One region of the Micromonospora sp. NBC_01796 genome, then DNA from elsewhere that is predicted to be linked to it. Evidence: riboswitches for the same ligand, from Rfam matches in the RefSeq annotation. Region 1 holds a riboswitch; the other holds the start of a gene.
The links. Region 1 has a riboswitch for thiamine pyrophosphate ahead of OIE47_RS21320 (ECF transporter S component). Riboswitches for the same ligand answer to the same signal wherever they lie in the genome.
Positions count from the first base shown of each region.

Region 2: linked by a shared signal. The riboswitch ahead of thiE (thiamine phosphate synthase) and the one ahead of OIE47_RS21320 (ECF transporter S component) in region 1 are both predicted to bind thiamine pyrophosphate.

Region 1 is NZ_CP109078.1:4,609,330-4,616,591, reverse strand. It holds gene OIE47_RS21330 (TIGR03943 family putative permease subunit) at 1-513, opposite strand, end outside; gene OIE47_RS21325 (permease) at 513-1,469, opposite strand; TPP riboswitch at 1,787-1,893, shown strand; gene OIE47_RS21320 (ECF transporter S component) at 1,973-2,545, shown strand; gene OIE47_RS21315 (ABC transporter ATP-binding protein) at 2,658-4,127, shown strand; gene OIE47_RS21310 (energy-coupling factor transporter transmembrane component T family protein) at 4,165-4,965, shown strand; gene OIE47_RS21305 (GNAT family N-acetyltransferase) at 5,078-5,794, shown strand; gene OIE47_RS21300 (hypothetical protein) at 5,696-6,343, opposite strand; gene OIE47_RS21295 (ABC transporter permease) at 6,371-7,262, opposite strand, start outside.
Region 2 is NZ_CP109078.1:1,987,468-1,994,729, forward strand. It holds gene thiC (phosphomethylpyrimidine synthase ThiC) at 1-1,437, opposite strand, end outside; gene thiD (bifunctional hydroxymethylpyrimidine kinase/phosphomethylpyrimidine kinase) at 1,455-2,246, opposite strand; gene OIE47_RS09110 (thiamine phosphate synthase) at 2,243-2,830, opposite strand; gene OIE47_RS09115 (thiazole synthase) at 3,064-3,876, opposite strand; gene thiS (sulfur carrier protein ThiS) at 3,882-4,082, opposite strand; gene thiO (glycine oxidase ThiO) at 4,103-5,266, opposite strand; gene thiE (thiamine phosphate synthase) at 5,260-5,895, opposite strand; TPP riboswitch at 5,898-6,009, opposite strand; gene OIE47_RS09135 (ThuA domain-containing protein) at 6,337-7,262, shown strand, end outside.

The DNA of each region.
Region 1 (7,262 bases):
GAAACCGGTGAGCTGCACCCGCCGGTCGCCGAGCGAGACACCCTTGTCGAAGATGGCCCGGGAGGCGTAGTCGAGCACCCCGATCCGGACCGGGTCACCCTCGGGCAGCGGCGGATAGTCCGACAGCGGTTGGCTGCCGAGGGCGGTCCCGGCCTGACCGGCCGCGTACGAGCCCAGGGCCGGTGGGGCGACCAGGAGCAGGCCGAGCACGGGCAGGATGAGCAGCCAACCGACCCTCGGCTCGTGGTGGCCCTTACCCCCGTGCCCGTGGTCGTGCCCGTGGTCGTGGTCCTCCTCGGCCGACCTGTCCACCGCCGCCCCGGCCGTACGCCGGGCCGGGCGCAGGTCGTGGACCAGGGTCATCACCGCCACCGCGATCAGCAGGATCGCGGACCCGATCAGGAAGGGTTGCAGCCCCTCCTTGACGTAACGCAGGTACATGTCGGTGAGGCTGGCCTTGAGCACCGCCCCGCCGAGCAGCAGCAACACCACCGCCTGTGCCTGTCGGTTCATCAGAACACCACCGCTCCCACTCCCACCGCCACCAGTACGGCGACCGCGAACGTCGCCGGGGCGAACCGGAACGCGAACCGCCGCCCGAAGACACCGGCCTGCATCGAGATCAGCTTGAGGTCGACCATCGGCCCGACGACGAGGAACGTCAGCCTGGCGGTGAGCGAGAACTGGGACAGCGACGCGGCCACGAACGCGTCCGCCTCCGAGCAGATCGACAGCAGCACCGCGAGGACCGCCAGCGCCAGCACCGACAGGATCGGGTTGTCGGCCAGGGTCTGCAACCAACGCTCCGGCACCAGCACGTTGATACAGGCCGCCGCCATCGCACCGAGCACCAGGAAGCCGCCCGCGTGCACCACGTCGTGCCGTACGGCCGAGAAGAACGCCCGCCCCTTCGACAGTCCGTCCAGGTCGGGGCGGTGCGGCAGCCGGATCCAGTCGGCCCGACCCAGCCGCAGCCAGAGCCAACCCATCAGCATCGCCACGATCAGGCTGGCGACGCCCCGGCCGACCACCATCTCCGGGTTCTGCGGGAAGGCGACCGCGGTGGCGGTGAGCACTATCGGGTTGATCGCCGGGGCGGCGAGCAGGAACGCCAGCGCGGCGGCCGGGGTGACGCCCCGGCGGATCAGCGACCCGGCGATCGGGACCGCGCCACACTCGCAACCGGGCAGGATCACTCCCGCGCAGCTCGCCACCGGTACGGCCAGCGCCGGATGTTTCGGCAACGCCTTCGCCCAGAAGGTACGGGGCACAAAAACCGCGATCACCGCGCTGAGGACCACACCGAAGACGAGGAACGGCACCGCCTGCACCATCACCGAGACGAAAACCGTGGTCCAGGTCTGCAGTCGTGGGCCGGAGATCGCGTCGGCGACCGGGCCACGGAAGACGACCAGCAGGATGAGGAGCCCGGCGAGCACCTCCACCGACCCGATCCGGTCGCCGAACAGCCGTTGCCGGGGTGATGGGTCGCCTGCTGCGGGCGTACCGCCGGGGGTGGTGTGGGCGCGGCCCTGACCGGTGGTCGAACCGGGCGCGGCGCGGTCGACGGTGCCGGTGGTGGGCGGGATCGTCCAGTCGATCTCGTCGCCCGGCCCGGCGCGGCGTTCGGTCGCGCGGTCGGAGGCGGTCACGGCGTCTCTGCTCTCCTCGCTCGGCCGGGTCGGGGCAGCTCACCCTAACCCGAGCCCCGGTGTCCACCACCACACCCGATCGATACGGCGCTGTGCCGCATCACCGGTCGGTGCTAGCGTCGCCGAAACAACTTCACATCCGACAGGGGAGCGCACAGCGCTGAGAGTGCGGGATGACATCCGCAGACCCTCGAACCTGATCTGGGTAATGCCAGCGCAGGGAGTTCGGTCATGCTCCGGCCGCGCCGGAGTCCGGCACGAGGCCGGGCCGAGGCGTGCGACTTCTCCTGGTTCACGTTCGAGAACTGGGAGCCAACATCATGAACAACCGCTGGCGGACGCTCGACATCGTCATCGCCTCGACCCTCGGGGTGGCGTTCGGCGTCATCTTCTGGGCCTGGGGCCTGCTCTGGAACGGTCCGGCCGACGCCATTCCACTGCCCGGTCGCGCCGTGATCTACGGGGTGTGGCTGGTGCCGGCCGTACTCGGCGCACTGGTGATCCGCAAGCCGGGTGCGGCCCTCTACACCCTGACCCTGGCCGCCCTGGTCTCGGTGGCCCTGGGCACGAGCTGGGGCTGGACCCTGGTGGTCCAGGGTCCGATCGAGGCCGCCGCCGCGGAGCTGGCCTTCGCCGTGTTCGCGTACCGGATCTACCGGCTGCCGGTGACCCTGCTGGCCGCCGCCCTGGCCGGTCTCGCCGCCGCCATCTACGACATCTTCGTCTGGTACCCCGGCACCGCCTGGGACAGCTTCCGCCTCCCCTACCTGGCCCTGACCACCGCAAGCTCCCTGGTAGTGGCCGGCCTAGGCAGCATCGCCCTAACCCGAGCCCTAGCCAACACCGGCGCCCTAGACCGCTTCCCCGCCGGCCGCACCCGCCCCACGATCTAACCCCCACCCGGCCCGCCGGCCCTTTCGCGTTGATCATGAAGTTAGCGACGATTCGATCTTGTTCTGAGGTATCTAACTTCATGATCAACGACTAGAGGAAGGGGTGAGTGGGGTGGGTGGGGTGGTTGTTGGGGGGTTCGGGTGGAGGCATGCGGGGCGGAAGGGGTGGGCGGTACGGGGGGTTGATCTGCGGGTTGGAGTTGGGGAGCGGGTGTTGCTGCTGGGGGGTTCGGGGGCGGGGAAGAGCACGTTGCTGGCCGCGCTCGCGGGGCTGCTCGCCGAGGACTCCGGTGAACAGGCGGGGCTGATCGAGGTCGACGGGGCCGATCCGCGTACGGTCCGGGACCGGGTCGGCATCCTGTTCCAGGACCCGGAGAGCCAGCTCGTGATGGCACGGGCCGGCGACGACGTCGCGTTCGGGCTGGAGAACCGGGGCGTGCCGGCCGGCGAAATCTGGAACCGGGTCGACGAGGCGATGCACCGGGTCGGCTTCCCCTACGGACGGGACCGCTCCACCGCCGCCCTCTCCGGCGGCGAGCAGCAACGGCTCGCCCTGGCCGGCGTACTCGCGCTCCGGCCCCGGCTGCTCCTGCTCGACGAACCCACCGCCAACCTCGACCCGGCCGGTGCCGCCCTGGTCCGGGCGGCGATCGCCGCCGCAGTGGACCGCGACACCACCCTGATCCTGGTCGAACACCGGGTCGCGGAGGCACTCCCCCTGGTCGACCGGGTAGTGGTCCTGGAGCCGGGCGGCGGCATCCGCGCCGACGGCAGCCCGGACGAGGTCTTCGCCGCGCACGGGGACGCCCTCGCCGACGCCGGGGTCTGGGTACCCGGCCGGTCGGTGCGCGCCCGACCGGCAACCACCGCCGCCGGCGACCTGTTGCTCACCGCCGACCGGCTCGGCCTACCACCCCGGCTGGCCCCGACCGATCTGACCGTACGGGCCGGCGAGGCGGTTGCCGTACTCGGGCGCAACGGGGTCGGCAAGACCACCCTGGCCCTGCAACTCGGCGGGCTGATGAAACCGGGCACCGGTCGACTGGAGGCCACTTCCGCCCTGGCCGGAACCGACGCCGGTACGCCACCGCACCGCTGGCGGGCCAAGTCCCTGGTACGCCGGATCGGCTCGGTCTTCCAGGACCCCGAACACCAGTTCCTCGCCGGTACGGTCTTCGACGAACTGGCCCTCGGGCCACGCCGGACCGGCCTCCCGGAACCCGTCGTACGCTCCACAGTGGACGATCTGCTCGTCCGGCTCCGGCTGGACCGGCTCGCCGGGGCGAACCCGTACACCCTCTCCGGTGGTGAGGCGCGGCGGCTGAGCGTGGCGACCGCCCTGGCCACCGCGCCCCGGCTGCTCGTACTCGACGAGCCGACCTTCGGCCAGGACCGGCGTACCTGGATCGAGCTGGTCGACCTGCTCGCCGACCTGCGCGACGCCGGGCACGGCATGGTCACCGTCACCCACGACGCCGATTTCGTCACCGCGATCGCCGACCGGACCGTGACCCTCTCCCGCCGGGACGACCCCGCGCCCGACCCGATCTCCGACGGCGTGAACCGGGGAGTCGCGGCGTGAACCGGGTAGAAGCCCGCGTGAACCGGGGAGTCGCGGCGTGATCAGCACTGGGCCGGTGGGGAGGGCGACGGCGCCGCTGGCTCGGCGCAATCCGGTGGCGAAGCTCGCCGCCGCGCTGGTGTTCTCGTTCACCCTGGTCGCCACGATCGACCCGGTCGCGCCCGCCGTCGCGATCGCCATCGAGCTGGCCGTGCTGCCCCTGTTCGGCCTCGGCTACGGCACCCTGGCCCGCCGGGCCTGGCCACTGCTGATCGGTTCGCTGGGCATCGTGCTCACCATGGTGCTGTTCGCCGCCGACCGTACCGGGGCGGTGCTGCTCGACGCCGGCCCGATCACGGTCACCACCGGTGTGCTCACCTCCGCCCTGGGTCTGGTCCTGCGGGTGCTCGCGGTGGCGCTGCCCGGCGTGCTGGTCTTCGCCACCACCGACCCGACCGACCTGGCCGACGCGCTGATCCAGAACGCGAGGGTGTCATCCCGGTTCGCGCTCGGCGCGCTGGCCGCGTTCCGGATGCTGCCCCTGCTCGCCACCGAGTGGCAACTGCTGGGCATGGCCCGGCGGGCCCGGGGCGTGGACGCCGGACGTAACCCGATCGCCCGGCTGCGCCTCTTCGGCGCCACCGCGTTCGCCCTGCTCGTCGGGGCGATCCGGCGCGGCACCCGGCTCGCCACCGCGATGGACGCCCGAGGGTTCGACGGCGGCACCCCGCGTACGGTCGCCCGGCGGCAGCGGTTCACCGTCGCCGACACCGCGCTGGTGGCCGGTGCCGCCGTGCTGGCCGGGGCGGCGCTGACGGTCAGCATCCTGCTCGGTACGTTCCAACCCTTGCTCGGCTGATCATCACCGCCAGCCGGTAACGCTCAGCACCGCCAGCCGGTAAAGCTCAGCACCGCCGGCCGGTAACGCTCAGCACCGGCCCGCCGGTAACGCCGTAACGGGGAGGACTCTGATGACCCATGTCCTGCGGGTGGATGCCACATCGTCCACGCCCGCCCTCCTGCTCCGGCCCTGGCTGGACACCGACGCCGAGGCGTTGATCGAGGCGTACCGTGATCCGGTCCTGCGCCGGTGGACCCGGTCCCCGGTGGCGGACGCCGAGGACGCGGTGCGCTGGCTGGCCGTACAGGGTGACGGTTGGCGCAGCCGCCAGCGGCACAGCTTCGCCGTCCTGGAGGACCTGGTGGGCGACGACAACGGGGGCAGGTTGCTGGGCAACGTGGCGCTCAAGGCGGTCGACCCGACAAACGGCTCCGCCGAGGTCGGCTACTGGACGGCGGCGTACGCCCGTGGTCGGGGCATCGCCCCGGTGGCCCTGGAGGCACTGACCCGCTGGGCCTTCGACACCTTCGCCCCGGACGGACTGACCCGTCTTGACCTGCTCCACCAGGTGGACAATGTCGCCTCGTGCCGGGTGGCGGAGAAGGCCGGGTACGCATTCGAACAGGTGATGGCGGCCCGGCCGCCCTTCCCCAACGACGGTCACCTGCACCTCCGCCATGCCGCCCGACCCATCGGCGGCGCGGGGGTTACGGGCTCGAGCGGCTCCGCACCATCCTCGGACAACCGGTCACTTCGACTGGGCGGTGACCTTCGTGGCGGTGACCGTACCGGCGGAGTTGGGTCCGTCGACGGTGACCGTGTCACCGGCCTTGAGGTCCTTGAGTGAACCGGCCCTGGCGACCGCCACGGCGGTGTCGGTGCCGGTCCGGACCGTGATCACGGTGCCGTCGGCGGTCTGGACGTACACGGTGGTGCCGTCGACCAGCTTCACCGTGCCGGTGGTGGTCTGTGCCGTACCGCCGTCGGCGTCGGGGACGCCGCCGGTGGCGGTGCCGCCCGGGCGGCCGGCGCCGCCGGGGAAGCCGGCGAAACCACCGGCGCCGCGCTGGGCACCCCGACCGGTGGCGGCTGCGGGACCGGTGCCGGGCGGATCGCCGTACGACTTCTGCACCTGCACCCCGCCGAGGAAACCGCCGATCAGCAGCACCGCCGCCCCGAGGTAGAGGGTTGCCCGGTTCCACCAGCGGTGACCCGCCACGGCCGCCAACTCGACGGCGAGGTCCCCGTCATCGTCGTGGCCCGCCCCGATCGGCGGGGTGGGCGTATCGGCGACCACGAGGGGCGGGCCGACGACGGTCGGGGCGTCCGCCGCGTCGTCCCGGTGGACTCCGGGCGCACCCGGCGAACGGCGACCCCATCGCACTGCTCTGCTCATCGCTGCTTCCCCGGAATCACTCGTGGCTCACTCGTAGCGGAGGGCGTCGATGGGCCGCAGACCGGCCGCCCGGCTGGCCGGCACGCTGCCGAAGAAGAGCCCGATCGCGACCGATACGCCCAGCGCCAGGGCGATCGAGCTGGGTACGACCACCGGCTTGACGCCGACGATGGTGAAATGGCTGCCGGCCAGTGCCGCCAGCACCCCCAGTCCCCCGCCAACCAGGCTGAGCATGGTCGCCTCGGCGAGGAACTGGGTGAGGATCACCCGGCGGGGCGCACCGAGGGCCTTGCGGATGCCGATCTCGCGGGTCCGCTCGGTCACCGTGACCAGCATGATGTTGGTGATGCCGATACCGCCGACGAGCAGGCTGATCCCGGCCACCGCACCGAGCAGTACGGTGAAGGTGTCCGCGGTCTCGGTCTGGGTCTGGAGCAACTGGGCCGCGTTCTGGATCCGGTACGGCGTACCCTGCGCCCGCCCGGCGGCGGCACCACCCCGAGCGACCGCCCCACCCGCGACCGCCCCACTCGCCGCCGGTGCGACCTTGAGTCGCTGGTCGAGGATGGTGGCGATCTGTGCCTGGGCGTCGTCCACCCGGTCCGGTCCGGTGGCCTCGACGAGCACCGAGTTGACCGCGCCGTAACCGGTCAACGTCTGCTGGACCGCGGTCAGCGGCGCGATCGCCACGTCGTTGGCGTCCTGGAAACCGGTGGCGGAACCCTTCTCCGCCAGTACGCCGACCACCGTGTAGAGCGCACCGCCGACGGTCACCTGCGCGCCGAGGGGGTCCGTACCGGGAAACAGCTCGGCCGCGACGGTCTGTCCGATCAGGACCACCCGCCGGCCCTGGGCGAGGTCCGAGTCGCTGAACGCGGCACCGGTCGCAACCGAGGTGTTCGACGCACCGAGATAACTC
Region 2 (7,262 bases), 2.6 Mb from region 1:
CTCCGCCGGCAGGGTCGCGTCGTGGTACGCCCGAGCCGTCTCCGGGTCGAGCGACAGGTTGAACTGGTCCTCCCAGCGGAACTCGAACCGGGCCTTGGACAGCGCGTCGTCCCAGTCCTGTGCACCGACATGCCCCTTGGCCAGGTCAGCCGCGTGCGCCGCGATCTTGTACGCGATCACGCCCGCCTTGACGTCGTCCCGGTCCGGCAGCCCCAGGTGCTCCTTCGGGGTGACGTAGCAGAGCATGGCGGTGCCGAACATGCCGATCATCGCGGCGCCGATGGCCGAGGTGATGTGGTCGTACGCGGGCGCGATGTCCGTCGTCAGTGGACCGAGGGTGTAGAACGGCGCCTCCTGGCACAGCTCCTGCTGGAGGTCGACGTTCTCCTTGATCTTGTGCATCGGCACGTGACCCGGTCCTTCGATCATCACCTGGACGTCGTACTCCCAGGCGATCTTCGTCAGCTCACCGAGCGTACGCAGCTCGGCGAACTGGGCCTCGTCGTTGGCGTCCGCGATCGACCCCGGCCGGAGCCCGTCACCGAGGGAGAAGGTCACGTCGTAGCGGGCCAGGATCTCGCACAGTTCGCGGAAGTTGGTGTAGAGGAAGTTCTCCTCGTGGTGCGCCAGACACCAGGCTGCCATGATCGATCCGCCCCGGGAGACGATGCCGGTGACCCGCTCCACGGCCAGCGGGACGTAGCGCATCAGCACCCCGGCGTGCACGGTCATGTAGTCGACGCCCTGTTCGGCCTGCTCGATCACGGTCTCCCGGAACACCTCCCAGGAGAGTTTGACCGGGTCGCCGCCGACCTTCTCCAGTGCCTGGTAGATCGGCACCGTACCGATCGGCACCGGGGAGTTGCGGACGATCGCCTCGCGGGTCTCGTGGATCCGCTTGCCGGTGGAGAGGTCCATCACCGTGTCCGCACCCCACCGGGTCGCCCAGGTGAGCTTCTCCACCTCCTCGGCGACCGACGAGGTCACCGCGGAGGTGCCGATGTTGGCGTTCACCTTGACCAGGAACCGCTTGCCGATGATCGCCGGCTCCACCTCGGGGTGGTTGACGTTGAGCGGCAGCACCGCCCGCCCGGCGGCGATCTCGTCCCGGACGACCTCGCCCGGCACCCCTTCCCGTACCGCCACGAACTCCATCTCCGGCGTGACGACCCCGGCCCGCGCGTACGCGAGCTGGGTCGGCCGCCGGCCGTCCGTCCCGACGAGCGGGGTACCGGCACCGCGTACCGGCGCCACGTCACCGCGCTCCGCGATCCACGGGCCGCGCAGCGCCGGCAGGCCGACCTCCGGGTCACTGCCCGGCCCGGAGGTGTCGTACAACCGGACCGGTGGGTTGTCCCCGGCCAGTTCCACCTCTGCGAACGGGACCCGGATGTCCGGCCGCGATCCCTCCACGTACACCTTGCGACGAGCCTGCATAACCAACCTCCTGCTTGTCAGCGGGACCAACCGAAGTGGTCCAGCGGTCCATGGCCGGTGCCCAACTCCCAGTCGCGCGCACCGGCGAGCGCGCGGGCGACGTACTCCTTGGCGAAGACGACCGCGTCCGGGACCGCGTCGCCGAGCGCGATCCGCGCGGCGATCGCGGCCGAGAACGAACAGCCGGTGCCGTGGGTGTTCCGGGTGGGTACCCGTGGGCCGGCGAGCAGCCGTGTCCCGGTGCCGGTCCAGAACACGTCGACCGCCTCGGTCCGGTCGTCGTCGTCACCGCCACCGGTGACCACCACGTAGCGGGGTCCGCCGGCGGCGATCTGCGCGGCGGCGGCGACCATCTCGTCGGTGGTCGTCACCGGGCGTCCGACGATCGCCGCGGCCTCCTCCCGGTTCGGCGTCGCGACCAGCGCGTACGGCAGCAGCCGGGTCACCGCGGCGACCACGCCGAGCCGGTGTCCGCTGGTCGAGACGAGCACCGGGTCGACCACCAGGTGCGGCAGGAGCCCGGCGCGGGCCTGTGCCGCCACCGCGTCCGCCACCTCCTCGGTGCCGAGCATCCCGGTCTTGGCCGCGAGCACCGGCAGGTCCGACAGGACCGCGTCGAGTTGTGCGGTGACGATGTCGGCGGGGGTCGGCAGGACGGCGCGTACCTGGTGGGTGTTCTGCGCGGTGAGGGCGGTGATCACGGAGGTGCCGTAGACGCCGAGGGCCGCGAACACCTTCAGGTCGGCCTGGATGCCGGCACCCGCGCCGGAGTCCGAACCGGCGATGGTCAGCGCCACCGGTGGTGTCATCGCCCGCTCCTCCGCCCGACTGTCGCCGGGGCGGTCAGCCGGGCGACCAGTTCGGCCGGGTCGTCGGCGCGCATCACCGCGCCCATCACCGCCACCCCGGCCGCACCGGCGGCCAGGCAGGCGGCGACCTGGTCGGGTCCGGTGACGCCGCCGAGGGCGAGCACCGGAACCGGGGTACGCCGTACCAGCCTGGCCAGGCCGACCGGATGCAGCGGTGGCCCGTAACCGGGCTTGGACGGGCTCGGGAAGATCGGGGAGAGGGTCACGTAGTCCTCCGTGGACAGCCGTCCCAGTTCGGTCAGGTCATGGCAGGATCTGCCGACCAGCGGCAGCTCCGGCGGCGGGTACGGTCCGGCGGCGGGCAGGTGCACTGCGGTCCCGCCGAGCGGGTCGGGGCCGGCCACCACCAGCGTTCCGCCGGCCGGTACGAGGACCTCCCGCAGCCGCTCGGCGAGGGCCAGGCGTTCGCCCCGGGGCAGGTCCTTCTCCCGGAGCAGCACCCACCGGGCGCCACCGTCCACCGCCGCCCGGATCACCTCGTGCAGTGGCCGATTCGTCTGCCGCCGGTCGGTGACCACCACCAGACCACTCGGCGTGCCCGGCGTCGCTGCTCTGTCGTCGTCGGGGCCGGGACGCTGCGCCCGGGGACGCGGCGTCGCCGTACCGTGGTCGTCCAGGCCGGGACGCAGCGCGCGGGGAGGTGGCGTCGCCGTACCGTCGTCGTCCAGGACGGGGCGCGGCGTCTGCGGACGCGCGGAGGCCGACCGGCCACGGTCCGGGTGACGCGGCTCCGGGGGAAGCTCGGGCCGCCGGGCGGTCACAGGTCCGGCCGTCCCTCGTCGGGACTGGACGCCAGCGCGTGGAACCGTCGGGGGATCCGGCCGGACCGGGCGGCGAGCCAGCCCGCCTCCACGGCGTACCGCATAGCGGTCGCCATCCGGGCCGGTTCGGCGGCCCGGGTCACCGCGCTGGCCAGCAGCACCCCGTCGCAGCCGAGTTCCATGGCGAGTGCGGCGTCGGAGGCGGTGCCGATCCCCGCGTCGAGGATGACCGGCACGTCCACGCTCTGCCGGATCAGCCGGATGTGGTGCGGGTTGCCGATGCCGAGCCCGGAGCCGATCGGTGCGCCGGCCGGCATCACCGCCGCGCAGCCCGCCTCGGCGAGCCGGCGGGCGAGCACCGGGTCGTCGCTGGTGTACGGCAGCACGGTGAACCCGTCGGCCACGAGCTGGTCGGCGGCGTGCAGCAGCTCGACCCCGTCCGGCAGCAGGGTCCGGTCGTCCCCGATCACCTCCAGCTTCACCCACGAGGTGTCGAACGCCTCGCGGGCCAGCCGGGCGACCTTGACCGCCTCGGCGGCGGTGTAGCAGCCGGCGGTGTTCGGCAGCAGCCGTACGCCGCACCGTTCGAGTACGTCCAGCAGCCCGCCGTGCATCGTCGCGGCGGTGTCGACCCGGCGCAGCGCGACGGTGACCAACTCGGTGCCGCTGGCCCGGATCGCCTGTTCGAGTACGTGCAGGTTCGCCGCGCCGCCGGTGCCGAGGATCAGCCGCGAGGCGAACGACACCCCGCCCAGCTCGAACCGGCCGGTGACCGGCTCGGCGGCCGGCTCGGTCTCCACTTCGGACATCCGGCTCACCCGCCCTGGGCCGCGGTCAGGACCTCGACCCGGTCGCCGGAGCTCAGGACCGCCGCCGGCCAGCCGGCCCGGGGGACCACCTCGCCGTTGACCGCGACGGCCACGCCGCGGGTCTGGCCGGTGACGGTGGCGACCAGTTCCGCCACGGTCATCCCGCCGGGCAGACTGTGGTCCGTCCCGTTCACGGTCAGTTCCACCGAAACCCCACCCTCTCCGGTCACCGGATCTCCTCCCTCACCGAGGTCTGCCCGGTCCGGGTGAACCGGTCCGGGGTGAAAGGTGCCAGCGCCGGATCCGCCACCCCGCTGGTGAGCAGGTCGACGACGAGTTGTGCGGTCACCGGGGTCAGCAGGATGCCGTGCCGGTAGTGCCCGGTCGCCACGATCACGTCGGGGCGGTCGGCGAGCCGGCCGATCACCGGGGCGTTGTCCGGCGTACCGGGGCGGTGGCCGGCGGTGGTCTCGGCGAGTTCGTACTCGGCGAGTTCCGGGACCAGGTCGATCGCGGCCCGGAGCAGTTCCAGTACGCCGCCGGCGGTGACCGTGGTGTCGCCGCGTTCCTCGACGGTGGCGCCGACCACCACCTCGCCGTCGAGCCGGGGCACCAGGTAGACCGAGCGGCCGTCGTTGTAGCCCCGGATCACGTGCCGGAAGCCGGGCGGCTCGCCGCCGGGTGCGCGGAGGCGGAGGATCTGCCCCTTCACCGGTCGGATCGGTAGCCCGGTCAGTCCGGCGGCTCCGCAGCCGGCGGCGACCACGACGGTGTCCGCGTCGAGGTCGGCGAGGTCGTGGACGGCGGCCGGCACGAACACCACCCCGGCCCGTACCGCCGCGATCCGCAGGGCGGTGACGAGTCGGCGGGGATCCACCTGGTGGTCGTCGGGGGCGTGCGCACCACCGCGTACCCGGGGTGCGAGCAACGGTTCGCGGTCGTGCAGCCCGGTCGCGTCCAGTGCGGTGATCGGGAGTCCGAGTCCCTGCTGGTACGCCCAGAGCCGGCGCGCCTCGGCCAGGTCGTCGGCGGTACGCCCGATCACCAGCGTGCCCTCGGTGCGGTAGCCGAGTTCGGCGATCCCGGTAAGGCCGGCCGCGTTGGCGACCTCGGCGGCGAAGTCGGGCCAGCGGGCGGCCGAGTCCAGCAGCAGCCGGGTCAGCGCCTCCTCGCCGAAGGATGCCTCGGCGACCGGGGAGAGCATGCCGGCGGCGACGCCGGACGCCCCGCTGCCGGGTGCGGGGTCGTGCACCCGCACCCGCATCCCCCGAACCGAGGCCAGCCAGGCGATGGCGAGCCCGATCGGCCCCCCGCCCACCACGGCCACGTCCGCCCGCCCGGTGGCGGGGACGTGGTCGGATTCGGTCGGGTGGGCGTCCCCGCCTACCACGTCGAAGCCCCGGTACGGGTCAGCGCGTCCAGCAGTTCCGTGGTGGCTCGGGCGGGATCGGCGGCGGCACTGACGGCGCCGACCACGGCCACCCCGTACGCGCCGGCGGCGAGCAGTTCCGGCACCCGGGCGGCGGTCACCCCGCCGATCGCGATGACCGGTACGCCCACCGCCTCGGCCACCCGCGCGATGCCGGCCGGGCCGATCGGTTCCGGCAGCCCGTCCTTGGTGGTGGTGGCGTAACAGGGTCCGACGCCGAGGTAGGTGGCGCCGGCCGCCACCGCGTCCCGGGCCGGGTCGGGTGCGCGGGCGGTGGCGCCGAGCACCGCGGTCGGCCCGAGCACCCGTCGGGCGGCCTCGACGGGCAGGTCGAGCGCACCGACGTGGCCACCGGCGGCGTTCGCCGCGAGGGCGATGTGCAGCCGGTCGTTGACCAGGCAGGTGGCGCCGACCGGTGTGCAGAGGTCGACGATCCGCCGGGCGAGGTCGTACGCGTCGCGGTCGGTGGTGTCGTCCTCGACGCGTACCTGGACCACGAGTTGTGGCCCGGCCACGGCGATCGCCGCACGTACCGTGGCGAGAGGATCACGCCCAGTACGGGTGTCGGTGATGAGATGCAGACGTCCCAGTACGGGCACGGCAAACTCCTCCCTGCGCCGGCATTACCCGGATCAGGTTCGACGGTCGGGGGCTGTGTCAGCCCCCCTCTCAGCCCGGTACACCGGACTCCCGTGGGTTACTTGTCGACCACACTACGACGGCGGACCGGATCCGCCAAGGGGTCGCACGTCACAGCGGGGCGCCGCGAGCGGCGGAGGTGACTCCGAACACCCAATGGTTTTGTCTGTCCTATCCGGAAGATCCGCCTCGGTTACCCAACCGTTACCCGATTTGGCTTGTTGCTGTATTGCCCGCCTCACGCTGACCGGCATTAATTTGTTCAGCGACAAGACAAATTTCGACTGCACAGCCACGGCGGGCCACGCAGCCGAAACCCACCACCCCCGAACCGGTCTTCGGCGAGCCGGCCGGGGATCCCCCGTGTCCCCAGCGGACGAAGGAGATCCTTCGTGTCAAGACCTCGCCCGCGCCACGCGCTGCGCGGCACCCTCAGCCATGCGCTGCTGAGTCTCGCGGTCGCCGTCACCTCGACGGCGGCCGCACTCGTAGCAGCCCCGAGCGCCGCACAGGCGGCCCCGGCCGCCGCCGCGGCGGACCCGTACTCCGTGCTCGTCTTCTCGAAGACCGCCGGATTCCGGCACGGCTCCATCCCCTCCGGCATCGCGGCCATCCAGCAGCTCGGCACGGCGAACGGGTTCTCCGTCACCGCGACCGAGGACGGTGCCGCGTTCACCGACGCCAATCTCGCCCAGTACAAGGCCGTGATCTGGCTCTCCACCACCGGTGACGTGCTCGACGACACCCAGCAGGCGGCGTTCGAGCGCTACATCGAGGCCGGTGGTGGATACGTCGGTGTCCACGCCGCCTCCGACACCGAGTACAACTGGCCGTGGTACGGCGGGCTGGTCGGCGCGTACTTCAACGCGCACCCGGCCAACCAGCAGGCCACGGTCAAGGTCGAGGACCCGGCGCACCCGTCCACCGCCGGCCTGCCGGCCCAGTGGTCCCGCTTCGACGAGTGGTACAACTTCCGGACCAACCCGCGCGCGAACGTACACGTGCTGGCCAGCCTGGACGAGCGGAGCTACACCCCGGGTAGCGGCGCGATGGGCGCCGACCACCCGACCGCGTGGTGTCAGGACTACGAGGGTGGCCGTTCCTGGTACACCGGCGGTGGTCACACCAACGAGTCGTTCGCGGAGCCGGAGTTCCTCACCCACCTGCTCGGCGGCATCGAGACCGCCGCGGGGGTGGTCGAGGCCGACTGCAGTGCGACGAAGACCAGCAGCTTCGAGAAGGTGTCGCTGGACAGCAACACCAACAACCCGATGGAGCTGGACATCGCTCCGGACGGTCGGGTCTTCTACGTCGAGCG